DNA from 2 places in the Massilia orientalis genome. Region 2 is predicted to be linked to the other one. Evidence: predicted binding sites of a transcription regulator. Region 2 holds the regulator's gene; the other holds the start of a gene.
What was found. Region 2 encodes sigma-54, which starts transcription at its own class of promoters, with help from an activator protein. Its sites were predicted from a motif close to TGGCANGNAANCTGCTTT; they were not measured.
Positions count from the first base shown of each region.

Region 1 (6,867 bases), on a different contig from region 2:
GCCGAAGCCGACGGCATACCACAGCGGCCGGCCGGGCACGACGAGCGACATCGCCTCGCCCATCGCCGCCACGTCGGCCGCGATGTTGATGATGTTCGCGACGAGCAGCAGGCCGACCACGCCCCACACCACCTGGCGCGGCGCATAGCGCTGCAGGTTGGTGGCGAGGCCGCGCCCCGTCACACGGCCGATGTTGGCGCTGATGACCTGGATGGCGGCCATCAGCGGATACGTCAGCAGCAGGGTCCACAGCAGGTTGAACCCGAACTGGGCGCCAGCCTGCGAATACGTGGCGATGCCGCTCGGGTCGTCGTCGGCCGCGCCGGTGATCAGGCCCGGGCCCAGCTTCGACAGCCAGGTCGAGGCTTCCGGCGACGGGGGCGCGATGGTGGGTTCATCGGGTTTCATGAAACCCATCATGCACCCATGTGGGGCGGGGATATGTACGGTTGCGCACACTGTGCGCGGACCGTAACCTCCGCCCCGTCATCCCCGCGCAGGCGGGGATCCATGCTGAGTCACAGAATTCGGTATCTCGGACGTGTGACGGCGGCATCCGATATCTGACTTCGGAACCTCAGTTTGGGTTCCCGCTTTCGCGGGAACGACGATGTTTTACTTCGCCGACTGGATCCACTTCTCCACCTGCGCCTGCAGGATCGGCAACGGCAGCGTCCCGTCCCCCAGCACCACCGCGTGGAACTTCGGGAACGTGAACTTCGGTCCGAGCTCCTTCTGCGCCCGCGCACGCAGGTCGAGGATCTTCAGCGCGCCCACCTTGTACGCCAGCGCCTGGCCCGGCCACACCATGTAGCGCTCGATCTGGTTCGACGCGCGCGCCTCGTTGTAGCCCAGGTTATCCATCATGTACTTGACCGCCTGCTCGCGCGACCAGCCCTGCGCGTGCATGCCCGTGTCGACGACGAGGCGCACGGCGCGCAGCAGTTCGTCGTTCAGGTGGCCGTAGTACGCGGCCGGATCGTCGTACAGGCCGAAGTCGCGGCCCAGCGTCTCGCAGTACAGCGCCCAGCCTTCCGTGTAGGCGGCGGCGCTCGGGTGCTCGGTGAAGAACTTGCGGAAGTCCGGCAGCGGCAGCTCCTTCAGCAGCGCCGCGTGCAGGTGGTGGCCCGGCACACCCTCGTGCAGGAGGAGGCTCGTCATGCCGACCGTGCTGTACTCCTTCGGGTCGTTGACGACGGCCCAGAACACGCCCGGATGCGACCCGTCGGCGGCGACGGGCGTGTAATGGTCGGACGCCGTGGCGCGCGTCAGCTCCGGCTCCAGCTGGATGTCCAGCTTCGCCTTCGGCAGCAGGCTGAAATACTGCGGCAGCTTCGCTTCGACAGCGGCATAGATGGCGCGGTAGCGCTCCAGCACCTCCTGGTCGGTCTTGAACGGCTTGAAGCGCGCCTGCGCGACGACCCATTGCGGGAAGGTCTTCAGGGGACCGTCGTAGCCCAGCTTCGGCGCCAGGGTCGCCATCTGCTGCTGGATGCGCGCCACTTCCTTCTCGCCCAATGCGTGGATCTCCGCCGGCGTCAGGTCGAGGTTCGTGTTGTTGCGGATGCGGGCCTGGTACCACGCGGCGCCGTCCGGCAACGCGCCATAGCCGGCCGTCGTGCGGCCCGCGGGCAGGTAGTCCTTCTCGAGGTAGGTGTTCAGGCGCGCGAGCGCGGCGTCGATCCTTTGTGCGGCCTGGCGGTAGCCGGCCGTGAGCGATTTTCTATCGGCGTCGGAGAACCCGGCCGGCAGGTTCTTGATGGGCGTGTAGAAGATGCTCGCTTCCGGATCGGTCGCGGCCAGCTGGCGGAACTGCGGCAGCATCTTGGCCGTGATCGCCTTCGGCTGCACGACGCCCTTCTTGACGCCTTCCTTCATGTTGGCGATGGCCTGGTCGATCCATGCCGGCAGCTGCTCCAGGCGCGACAGGTACGCGCGGTACTGGGCCGGCGTCGCCAGCGGCTGCGAGCCCATGCCGCTCGCGTAGTTCGCCAGGTTGCTCGGGATGTTGTCGAAATGGTTCAGCGGCAGCAGGTGCTCGGGGAAGCGCGCGAGGTCGAGCTGGGCGCGGATCTCGAAAGCGAGGATGTCGTAGTTCAGGCGCGCCTTCTCCGACAGGTGCGTCTTGTCGATCTTCTGCAGGTCGTCCAGCAGCCTGTGGTTCTGCGCGAAGTAGCGGGCGCGGACCTTCGGGTCGATCGCCATGCCGATCTGGTCGTCGTAGCGGCTGTCGCCGTTCGCGGTCGCGTACAGCATCGGGTCGAACCGGGCGCGCGCATCGTAGAAGCGGGCAGCGATGCGGTCGACCTGGCGTTCGGCGGACGAAGCGGCGGGGGACGTCTGGGTCGTTGCGGCGTGGGCGGACAGGATAGGTGCGCCGGCCGACAGCAAAGCCGCGAGGATGGCGGCATTGAGAGTGCGGTTCATGGGTCTCCTTTGTGAGGTTGTTGCTTGACAGCATACTACGATTGCCGGATCGACCACACCTCCCCATTTTGGCGCAAATACGCACCGCGACGGTGCCCGTGCACGCTTGCGGGGCAACCCATCGGGCATGCCCACTGGGAGTGCGCCTCTTCACCAAATTGGAACGTTTATTGCTACCCAGAAGTGCAATCAGACCAACTTGCACTTTTTTGGAGTACGCATGGATGCATTCAAAAGCGGAGCGGACGCGCTCTTCATCTTGCTCGGCGGGATCATGATCCTGGCGATGCACGCCGGCTTCGCCTTCCTGGAATTGGGCACGGTACGCCGCAAGAACCAGGTCAACGCGCTGGTAAAAATCCTGATCGACTTCGCCGTTTCCACCATCGCCTACTTCTTCGTCGGCTATGGCATCGCCTACGGCATCCACTTCATGGGCGCCACGAGCACCCTGGTCGCCAAGAACGGCTACGAACTGGTGAAGTTCTTCTTCCTGCTGACGTTCGCCGCCGCGATCCCCGCCATCATCTCGGGCGGGATCGCCGAGCGCGCCAAGTTCCACCCGCAGATGGCCGCCACCGCCCTGCTCGTGGGCTTCGTCTATCCGCTGTTCGAAGGCATCGCCTGGAACAATCGCTTCGGCATCCAGGACTGGCTTGCCTCCGCATTCGGCGCGCCGTTCCACGACTTCGCCGGCTCCGTCGTCGTGCACGCCGTCGGCGGCTGGGCCGCGCTGCCGGCCGTGCTGCTGCTGGGCGCGCGCCGCGGCCGCTACACCAAGGATGGCCGCATCTCGGCGCACCCGCCGTCGAACATCCCGTTCCTCGCGCTGGGCGCGTGGATCCTCACGGTCGGCTGGTTCGGCTTCAACGTGATGAGCGCACAGACGCTGGACAAGATGAATGGCCTCGTCGCCGTCAACTCGCTGATGGCCCTCACGGGCGGCACCCTGACCGCCTTCGTGCTGGGCAAGAACGACCCGGGCTTTGTCTACAACGGTCCGCTGGCCGGCCTCGTCGCCGTGTGCGCGGGATCGGACCTGATGCATCCGATGGGCGCGCTCGTGACGGGCGCGATCGCGGGCGCGATCTTCGTCGTGATGTTCACGCTGGCGCAGAACCGCTGGAAGATCGACGACGTGCTGGGCGTGTGGCCCCTGCACGGCCTGTGCGGCGCGTGGGGCGGCATCGCGGCCGGCATCTTCGGCAGCCAGGCGCTGGGGGGCCTGGGCGGCGTGTCGCTCGCGTCGCAGATCGTCGGCACCCTGCTGGGTGTCGCCATCGCCGGCATCGGCGGCATCATCGTCTACGGGTTGTTGAAGGCGACCGTCGGGCTGCGCCTGGACGCCGAACAGGAATTCGACGGGGCCGACCTGGCCATCCACCGCATCAGCGCCACGCCGGAACGCGAAACCACGTTCCAATAAGCTGATCGTCCCGTCACGCTTCGCGCGCGGTGGCGACGAGGCGCCGGATCGCGGCCGCCAGCGCCGCCGGCTCCACGGGCTTGGCGAGATAATCGGTAAAACCGGCCTGCAGCGCCTTGGCGCGGTCGTCCTGGCGGGTGAACGCCGTCAACGCGATGGCGGGAACGTCCGCCGTGGCCGCGCGCCGGCGGATGCGCCGCATCAGTTCGAAGCCGTCGACTTCGGGCATGCCGACGTCGCTGACGATCACGTCCGGCACCTCGCGCTCCAGCAGGGCCAGCGCGGCGCTGGCGCCCGGCGCCGTCATCGTGGCGGCGCCGCTGTACGACAGGATCTGTTCCAGCACGTCGAGCGTATCCGGCGCGTCGTCGATCACCAGCACCCGCACGCCGGTCAGGTCGGCCAGGTCGTCCGTGCCCGCCTGCGCCATCGGGAGCACGCCCATTCCCGGCACCGTGACGGCGCTCGGGCGCGCCAGCGGCAGGCGCACCGTGAACGTGGTGCCCGCGTGCACGCCGGCGCTGTCCACGACGATCGTCCCGCCATGCAGTTCGACGAGCTGCCGCGCGATCGACAACCCCAATCCCAGGCCTCCGTGCTGGCGCGAGATCGACGCATCCTGCTGGCGGAAGCGGTCGAACACGTACGGCAGGAAGTCCGGCGCGATGCCGATGCCGGAATCGATCACGCGGATCACGGCGTCGTTGCCGTCGCGCCCCAGCAGCACCTGCACGCTGCCGCCCGACGGCGTGAACTTGACCGCGTTCGCCAGCAGATTCCACAGCACCTGCTGGAGCCGGCCCGGATCGGCGCGCACTTCGAGCGGCAACGTGCCCGGCTCGCGTCCCAGGTCGGCGCGCAGGGCGATCATCTTGGCCGAGGCGGCCGGGTGCACGGTGCCCAGCGCCGCCTCGATGATGCGGGAAGGGTCGACCGTCTGCACGTCCAGCCGCACGGTGCCGGAAATGATGCGGCTCATGTCGAGCAGGTCGTCGATCAGCTTGCCCTGGGCGCGCGCGTTGCGCTCGATGGTCTCCAGCGCGCGTTTCATGGTCGCCTCGTCCTTCACGCCCCGCTGCAGCATGCCGGCCCAGCCGAGGATGGCATTCAGCGGCGTGCGCAGCTCGTGCGACAGGGTGGCGAGGAATTCGTCCTTCAGTGCGGACAGGCGTTCGGCTTCGTCGCGCGCGACGCGCTCGCGTTCCAGCAGGTGCTGGCGCTCGGCCGCCGTCGCCTGCGACATGGCGAGGATGCGCGCGTTCGCTTCCAGGTGCGCGTCGAACACGGACGCGATGAGGGCCAGGCCCAGCACGCAGAACGTGGCCAGCACGACGAGCGTGGCGAGGCTGTCGCGATGCACGCCGACGCGCGCGGCCATGCACACGCTGTCGGCCGGGAAGTTCGCGGCCGCCATGCCCGTGTAATGCATGCCGACGATGGCGCAGCCCATCACGACGGCGGCGCCGATGCGCGGCACCCACACGTCCGGCGTGCTGCGGCGCAGCCGGAACGCGATCCACAGCGCCAGCGCCGACGCGCCCACGGCGATCAGTACCGAGAGCGCGAACAGCAGCGGGTCGTACACGATCCCGGGCTGCATGCGCATGGCGGCCATGCCCGTGTAATGCATCGCATTGATGCCGGCGCCCATGATGACGGCACTGACGCCCAGGCGCACCGGGCCCAGGTTCGCGCGGCCCACCTGCCACAGCGCCAGGCCGGACGCCAGGATCGGCAGCACCAGCGAGACGAGGGTGATGGGGATGTCGTAGGCGACCGGGATCGGGAGACGAAACGCCAGCATTCCGACGAAGTGCATGGCCCAGATCCCGGAGCCCATCGCGATCGCGCCGCCCAGCATCCAGGCGAACTTCGTCCGCCCGGCGGCTTCCGCCACCCTGCCCGCGAGGCTGAGGGCGGAATACGACGCGACGATCGCGACGAGGATCGAAATCAGGACGAGCGGGGTTTCATAGTATCCGGTCAGCATCGTCGGTCAGACGCGTGCCGCCCGGCGGGCGGCTTCGGACCACAGTATGCTACCGGCGCGCGCGATCGGCCAGAATAGTAACAACAAATTGCATGTTGTTACTTTTGAGCAACAAGCTCATCGGCCGCGGACATGGAAACGATGCCGGCCCGTTCCAGCATCGCGTGCAACAGCACGTTGCAGCCGGCTTCCAGGTGGCCGGGCTGGGCATCCTCGATCTCGTTGTGGCTGATGCCGTCCTTGCACGGCACGAAGATCATGCCGGCGGGCGCCAGCCGCGCGACATAGATCGCGTCGTGGCCGGCGCCGGACACCACGTCCATCGTCGAATAGCCCAGCCGTTCCGTCGCGGCGCGCACGGCGCCCACGCAATCCGGGTGGAACGGGCAAGGCGGATAGTACGACACGCGCTGCAGGTCGATGCCCAGGCCCGTCTCGCGCCGCGTGCGCTCGACGAACGCCTCGATCTCGCCGTGCATCGTGTTCAGCAGCTCGTCGCTGACGTTGCGCAGGTCGATGCTGAACTTGACGTGGCCGGGGATCACGTTGCGGCTGTTGGGGAACACCTGGACCATGCCGACGGTGCCGCGGCCGTACGGCGGGTAGCGGTTGGCGATGGCGACCGTCTCCCGCATGATGGTCGTCGCGACCTGCAGCGCGTCGCGCCGCAGATGCATCGGCGTGGGGCCGGCGTGCGCTTCCATCCCGGTCACGGTGCAGTCGTACCACGACAGGCCCATCACGGCGGGCACGACGCCGATCACCTTGTTCGCGTCCTCCAGCACGGGGCCCTGCTCGATGTGGGCTTCGAAGTAGGCGCCGATCGGGTGGTCGCCCGGCGTCTGCTCGCCCTGGTAGCCGATCCTCTGGAGTTCCTCGCCGACGGATTTGCCGTCGACGTCGCGCGCCGCATACGCCGTCTCCAGGCTGAATGCGCCGCAGAACACGCCGGAGCCCATCATCACGGGCACGAAGCGCGAGCCTTCTTCGTTCGTCCAGAACGCGACTTCGATCGGCGCCTCGG
Region 1 covers NZ_JASNRB020000005.1:29,519-36,385, forward strand. Annotated here, with positions in the region: gene QPK29_RS08605 (NRAMP family divalent metal transporter) at 1-408, opposite strand, end outside; gene QPK29_RS08610 (DUF885 domain-containing protein) at 616-2,427, opposite strand; gene QPK29_RS08615 (ammonium transporter) at 2,648-3,853, shown strand; gene QPK29_RS08620 (MHYT domain-containing protein) at 3,867-5,843, opposite strand; gene QPK29_RS08625 (Zn-dependent hydrolase) at 5,942-6,867, opposite strand, start outside.
Region 1: the regulator sigma-54 is predicted to act here: its motif matches at 2,587-2,604, upstream of QPK29_RS08615 (ammonium transporter).

Region 2 (6,867 bases):
GAAATCCGGGTCGCGCAGCCACCTGATCGGCGAACTGATCGCGGGCGGTCCGCCGGCGCTGTTCATCGCCCAGGGTCTCGACACCCCGCCGGACATCCTCGCCATCTGCGACGAACAGAACATCCCGCTGTTCTCGACGCCGCTGCCGGCCGCGCAGGTCATCGACTACCTGCGCGTGTACCTGTCGAAGAAGCTGGCGCAGCGCGTCATCATGCACGGCGTGTTCATGGACGTGCTGGGCGTCGGCGTGCTGATCACGGGCGACTCGGGCCTCGGCAAGAGCGAGCTGGGCCTGGAACTGATCTCGCGCTCGCACGGTCTCGTCGCCGACGATGCCGTCGAATTCTCGCGCATCGCCCCGAACATGATCGAGGGCCGCTGCCCGCCGCTGCTGCAGAACCTGCTCGAAGTACGCGGCCTGGGCCTGCTGGACATCAAGGCGATCTTCGGCGAGACGGCGGTGCGCCGCAAGATGCGCCTCAAATTGATCGTCCACCTCGTCAAACGGGGCGCGCTGGACGAGGAAGTCGAACGCCTGCCCTTCCACTTCCCCACCGAGGACGTGCTGGGCCTGCCGATCCGCAAAGTGGTCATTCCCGTCGCGGCCGGCCGCAACATCGCGGTGCTGCTGGAAGCTGCGGTGCGCAATACGATCCTGCAGCTGCGCGGGATCGATACGCTGCAGGAGTTCATGGAAAGGCAAAGACAGGCGATGAGCAGCGACTGACGCTGTTGCAAATACCTCATCCATAAGCCTTGTGCGATGCGGCAAAGACTTGCCGATGCTATCATCGCGCCATGCGCATCCTACTCATCACCGGTATCTCGGGCTCCGGTAAATCCGTCGCCCTGAACGTCCTCGAAGACGCTGGCTACTATTGCGTCGACAACCTGCCCCCCGCCCTGCTGCCGGCGCTCGTCGGCAGTATCGAAGGCGACGAAACCAGGCGCATCGCCGTCGCCGTCGATGCGCGCAGCGCGGAGTCCCTGGCCGAACTGCCGACGACGGTCGCTGCGCTGCGGGAGGAAGGCCACCAGGTCAAGGTGATCTTCCTGACGGCCAGCACGCACTCGCTCGTGGCCCGTTTTTCCGAGACGCGCCGCAGCCACCCGCTGTCGCACGAACTGCGTCCGGGCGAGAACCCGGCGTCGCGCCGCACGCTGATCGAATGCATTTCGGAAGAACGCGACCGGCTGGGGCAGATCGAGAAGATGGGCCACGTGATCGACACGTCCGAACTGTCGGCCAACAAGCTGCGCGCGTGGATCAAGGAACTGGCCGAGGTCACCTACGCGCCGCTGACGCTGTATTTCGAATCGTTCGCATTCAAGCGCGGCGTGCCGCTCGATGCCGACTTCGTGTTCGACGTGCGCGCCGTGCCGAATCCGTATTACGACCTCACCTTGCGCCCGCTGAACGGCAGGGACGCTCCCGTGATCGCCTTCCTCGACGCCCAGCCGCAGGCGGCCGAGCTGCTGTCCGACATCCGCGCGTTCATCGCCAAGTGGCTGCCGTCGTTCAAGAAGGACAACCGCAGCTATCTCACCGTGGCCGTCGGTTGCACGGGCGGCCAGCACCGCTCCGTGTACATGGCGGAACGGCTCGGCGCGTATTTCAGCGACACGGAACGGGTCGTCGTGCGCCACCGCGAGCAGCCCTGATACGGCCAACGCGAATTCAGCCGGTGCCGAAGCGCCGGCGCAGCCGCGCATGGCGATGGCGGAACAACAGCGCCACGCTCGCGCGCGCGAGCACGCGCGGCAGCAGGCGCGAACGGAACGCCAGGTTGTCGACGACCCGCGTGCCCCGCGCCGACGGCGCGACGATGCGCTCGTGCTGCCAGAACGCCATCGACAGCATCGGCGAGCGCTCCAAAAAACGTCGGCCCGGCTCGAGTTCGACGAGCGTGAGGCCGCTCCGGTCGATGGGCAGCACGCGCAACAACAACAGCCAGCTGCGGCACAGGCGCTGTCCCGGCACGACATCCCCCGGCAGCGTCCGCATCCCGCGCGGGAACGTCATGCGCAGCAGCGGCGTCATCTCGTCGGCGATGCCCTCGACGGACGTGACCCGGCGCCACACCGTGTCCGGCGCGGCAGCCAGCTCGGATTCGAAGCGCAGCGCGATCACAAATCGCGGAGTGGATGCGCGTGCCCGGGCCAGACGGGCGCGAAGAACCACGCGACCATCTCCGGCGTGACCGCATCGAGCGTGGGCGGATTCCAACGCGGCGCATTGTCCTTGTCGATCACGAGCGCGCGCACGCCTTCGAGCACTTCGCCGTGTTCGAACGTGCGGCGCACGAGCGAGCGCTCCATGCGCAGGCAGTCCGCCACGCCAAGCGCTTCCCCGCGCACGAGCATCTCGCGCGTCACGGACATCATCAGCGGCGAGCGCTGGCGCAGCGTGGCCAGCGTCTTTTGCGCGAACGGGCTCGCATCCGTCTCAAGCGACGCCATCACGGCCGCGACGGAGTCCGCGCCGAAATGGCGGTCGATCGCGCCGCGCTGCGCTTCCAGTTCGCTCGCGCCAGCCGGGAACGGCGCGGCGAACGCGCGGATCGCGGCGGGCAGTTGCGCGCCCGGCGTCGTCTCGATCAGCGCGCGCAGCGCATCCAGCTGCGCGCCCGGCACGAACACGTCGGCCAGGCCGACGTAGATCGCATCGGCCGCGCCGATGGTCACGCCCGTCACGCCGAGATAGTGGCCCAGGCGGCCCGGTGCATGCGACAGGAAATGACTGCCGCCCACGTCCGGGAACAGCCCGATGTTCACCTCGGGCATGGCGATCTTCGAGCGCTCCGTCACGATGCGCAGGCCGCAATCCGGCCCGCCCTGCGCGATACCCATCCCGCCGCCCATCACGACGCCATCCATCAGCGCAATGTACGGCTTCGGATAGAAGTGAATGAGGTGGTTGAGCGCGTATTCTTCGGTGAAGAAATCTTCCAGCAGCGGGCTACCGGTCTGCGGCGTGGCTTTGCCGGCCTCGTGGAAAAAGCGGATGTCGCCGCCGGCGCACAAGGCCTTTTCGCTGCTGCTCCCGATGACGACGGCGTCGATGCCGGCGTCATTACGCCAGGCGAGCAGCGTGGCGGTGAGCGCGCGGACCATGTCCAGCGACAGCGAGTTCAGCGCCTTTGGGCGGTCCAGGGTGATGATGCCGGTGCGGTTGGCAACCCGCGTCAGAACGTGTGCAGTCATGTCTCGTTGTTATCGAATAATCAGACCAGCATTGTAGCGCCCATAAAAAGCGAAAAGGGCGCCGATGCGCCCTTTACTCCTTGGTGCTACCGCACGCGTGGCATTACGCCGTGGCGGGCTCCTCCTCGCCACCTTCGGACATGCGCTTGATACACGCGTTGTCATGATCCTTGAGCATTTGCTTGTACTTGACGACCTGGCGGTCCAGGCGGTCCATCAGCATGTCGATCGCGGCGTATAGATCGTGCGCGGCACTGGCGACATGGACGATCTTGCCCGCGAGACGCAGGTTGATCTCGGCTTTCTGGCGTTTTTCTTTCTCGGTGAGATTGTCGATGCAGAGGATGACATGGGAGTCGATCACTTGATCGAAATGACGGGTGATGCGTTCGAGCTTGTTCTGTACGTATTCTCGGATGGCTGGAGTTACATCGAGATGATGTCCGCTGATTGTGAGATTCATACACACTCCTTTGAAGATGCACTGCCTGCCGTGCGCGCATCTAGCGCAATGGGACAGTGTTTGTTACAAGGATTTGCGGAGACTGACGGGCGGGATTTTCAGCGCCTCACGGTATTTTGCGACCGTGCGTCGCGCGATGACCATTCCCTGTTCCCCTAGCATCTCCGCGATCTTGCTATCGGATAATGGATTCTTGGGGTCTTCTGCTCCTGTGAGTTGTACGATGAGGGCCCGTATTGCCGTCGACGATGCTTCGCCTCCCGCTTCGGTGGCAACGTGACTCCCGAAGAAATACTTCAACTCGAACATGCCGTGCGGGGTCAGCATATATTTCTGAGTTGTGACTCGAGAAATTGTGCTCTCGTGTAGACCTAGTGTATCAGCTATCTCACGTAAAACAAGGGGCCGCATCGCGACTGCGCCATGGGAAAAAAAGTTGCGCTGGCGATCGACAATTGCTTGGGCTACACGCAGGATCGTGTCGAAGCGCTGGCGCATGTTCTTGATGAGCCACTTGGCTTCCTGCAACTGCGCGTTCATCTGTGTTTCCGATTTGCCCTGCTTCATCAGCGACGCGTACAGGCTGTTCACGCGCAGGCGCGGCATCACTTCCGGATTCAGCAGCACGCTCCAGCCATCCTTGGCGCGGCGCACGATCACGTCGGGCACGACGAAGTCCGACACGTCCGACGCGAACGCCGCGCCCGGATGCGGATTGCACTGGCGGATGACGGCCTGGGCTTCGCGCAGGTCTTCGTCGTCGCAATCGAGCGCCTTCTTCAGCTTGTTGAATTCGCGCTGCGCGAACCACGTCAGGTATTTTTCGACGATGACGAGCGCCATGCGCCGCGTCACCATCGGCACGCCGGGCATGCGGCGGATCTGCAGCGCCAGGCACTCGGCCGCGCTGCGCGCGCCCACGCCGGGCGGGTCCATGCTCTGCACCATGGCGAGCGCCGTGCGCAATTCGTCGAACTCGATCTCGAGTTCTTCCGGCAGGCGCGCGTAGATGTCTTCCAGCGGTTCTTCCAGGTAGCCGTTGTCGTCGAGCGCATCGACGACGAGTTCCACGAGCGCGCAGTCGCGCGCCGCGCAGCACGTCAGGCGCACCTGTTCCATCAAATGCTCGCGCAGGGTGACGGGGCTCGCTTCCAGCTGCGGGCGGCCGTCCTCGTCCTCGCCGCCGCTCCCGCTGCTGCGGCCGTATTCGCCCCAGTCCTCGCCGCCTTCGCCGCCGCTTTCTCCGCCCTCGCCGCCGGCGTCATTCGCTTCGCCATTGGCGTTCTCGGCGGGCGCGCTGCCGCCTTCCTCGCCGTTGCCCTGCGCGGCCGGCGCCTCGCTTGCCTGCGATGACGCCGGGGCGCTGTTGATAGCGCCGTCGGCCAGCAACCGCACGGAGCGGTCGAGCGGATCGTCGAGCCGTTCGAGCAGCGGGTTCTCGCTCAGGACCTGCTCGATTTCCTGGTGCAGCTCGAGCGTGGACAACTGCAGCAGGCGGATCGATTGCTGCAGTTGCGGCGTCAGTGCAAGGTGCTGTGAGGTCTTGAGTTGCAGCGTCTGTTTCATGACTACATTCGGAAGTGTTCGCCCAGGTAGACGCGGCGTACCGATTCGTTGGCGATGATGTCGTCGGGACGGCCCGACGCCAGCACCGCGCCCTGGTTGATGATGTAGGCGCGGTCGCAGATGCCCAGCGTCTCGCGCACATTATGGTCCGTGATCAGCACGCCGATGCCGCGCTCCTTCAGGAAGCGCACGATGCGTTGGATCTCGATCACCGCGATTGGATCCACGCCGGCGAACGGTTCGTCCAGCAGCACGAAGCGCGGATTGGTCGCGAGCGCGCGCGCGATCTCCACCCGGCGGCGTTCGCCACCGGACAGCGACAGCGCCGGGCTCTCGCGCAGCTTCTCGATCTGCAGCTCGGTCAGCAGCTCGTCGAGACGTTCGGTGATGCGCGCCTTGGTAAGCGACTTGCCGTTCTCGCGCTGCAATTCCAGCACGGCGCGGATGTTCTCTTCCACCGTCAGCTTGCGGAACACGGACGCTTCCTGCGGCAGGTACGACAGCCCGAGCAGCGCGCGCCGGTGGATCGGCAGGCTCGTGATGTCGGTGCCGTTGATGTCGATGCTGCCGGCGTCCGACGGCACGAGGCCCACGATCATGTAGAACGAGGTCGTCTTGCCTGCGCCGTTCGGGCCCAGCAGGCCGACCACTTCGCCGCACGCCACCTGCAGCGACACGTCGCGCACGACGAGCCGCTTGCCGTAGCTCTTCTGCAGTCCCTTGACGACGAGGGTGCTGCCGCCGCATTCGGCCGGCGCGGCCTGCGTGCCTGCTTCCATTGCGCTTGCCTCCGTCATTGCTTGCCTGCCGGAGCGGGAGCGGGAGCGGCGCCGGCTGCAGGGGCGCGGCGCGGCTGCAGCGTGATGCTGCCGCGGCCATTGCCCGGCTTGTCCGTGCCGTTGGCGTCGTTCAGGCCGAGCAGCTTCTCGTTGCGGTTGTCGTAGGAGATGAATTCGCTGGCCATCTCCTGCGTGATCTTCTTGCCCTCGAGCTGGCGGATGACGGCCTTCGAGAACAGTTTCACGAGGTCGTTGCGCTCGTCGTATTCGATGCGCTGGGCCTGGCCCTCGCCCCACAGGTCCGGGCCGCCGTCGCGCTTCTGGCGGAAGGTCGCGAGCTTGCCGGGATTCGCGGTGAGGATGAAGGTGCGCCAACCGTCCGGCGACTCCTTGACCTCGGCGCGGTCGGATTTCAGGATCATGGTGCCGCGCGTGATGACCACGTTGCCGGTGGCGACGTAGTTCTGCGTGACCTGGTCGACGTTGGCGTTGTCGAACGCGATGTCGACGGGCTTGAGCGCGTCCGCCTTCTCGGCCGAGGCAGCCAGCGGCACCAGCAGGAAGATGGCGGCGGCGAGTATTTTTTTCATTCGATAGTCCTTTTTAGTGACTTGCGCGCGACTGGCGTGGCGGATAGGTGACCTTGCCGCGGCCACCCAGCGCGATCTGCTGCGTGGCGTTGTTGGCGACCATGCCCACCGCGTCGACCGATGCGGCGCCGAGCGTCATGTGGATCGGCCTGTCGGTCTTCGCGATCTCGTCGTCCGGCAGGATCGTCAACACCTCGGTGCGGATCCGCATCGGATCCGCGCCCGGGGCGGCCGGACGCCGGATGTCGACATTGCCCGTCAGGTC
Region 2 covers NZ_JASNRB020000004.1:130,970-137,836, forward strand. Annotated here, with positions in the region: gene hprK (HPr(Ser) kinase/phosphatase) at 1-727, shown strand, start outside; gene rapZ (RNase adapter RapZ) at 799-1,662, shown strand; gene QPK29_RS06935 (SRPBCC family protein) at 1,679-2,131, opposite strand; gene QPK29_RS06940 (enoyl-CoA hydratase/isomerase family protein) at 2,128-3,204, opposite strand; gene hpf (ribosome hibernation-promoting factor, HPF/YfiA family) at 3,308-3,667, opposite strand; gene QPK29_RS06950 (RNA polymerase factor sigma-54) at 3,731-5,233, opposite strand; gene lptB (LPS export ABC transporter ATP-binding protein) at 5,236-6,012, opposite strand; gene lptA (lipopolysaccharide transport periplasmic protein LptA) at 6,027-6,602, opposite strand; gene lptC (LPS export ABC transporter periplasmic protein LptC) at 6,616-6,867, opposite strand, start outside.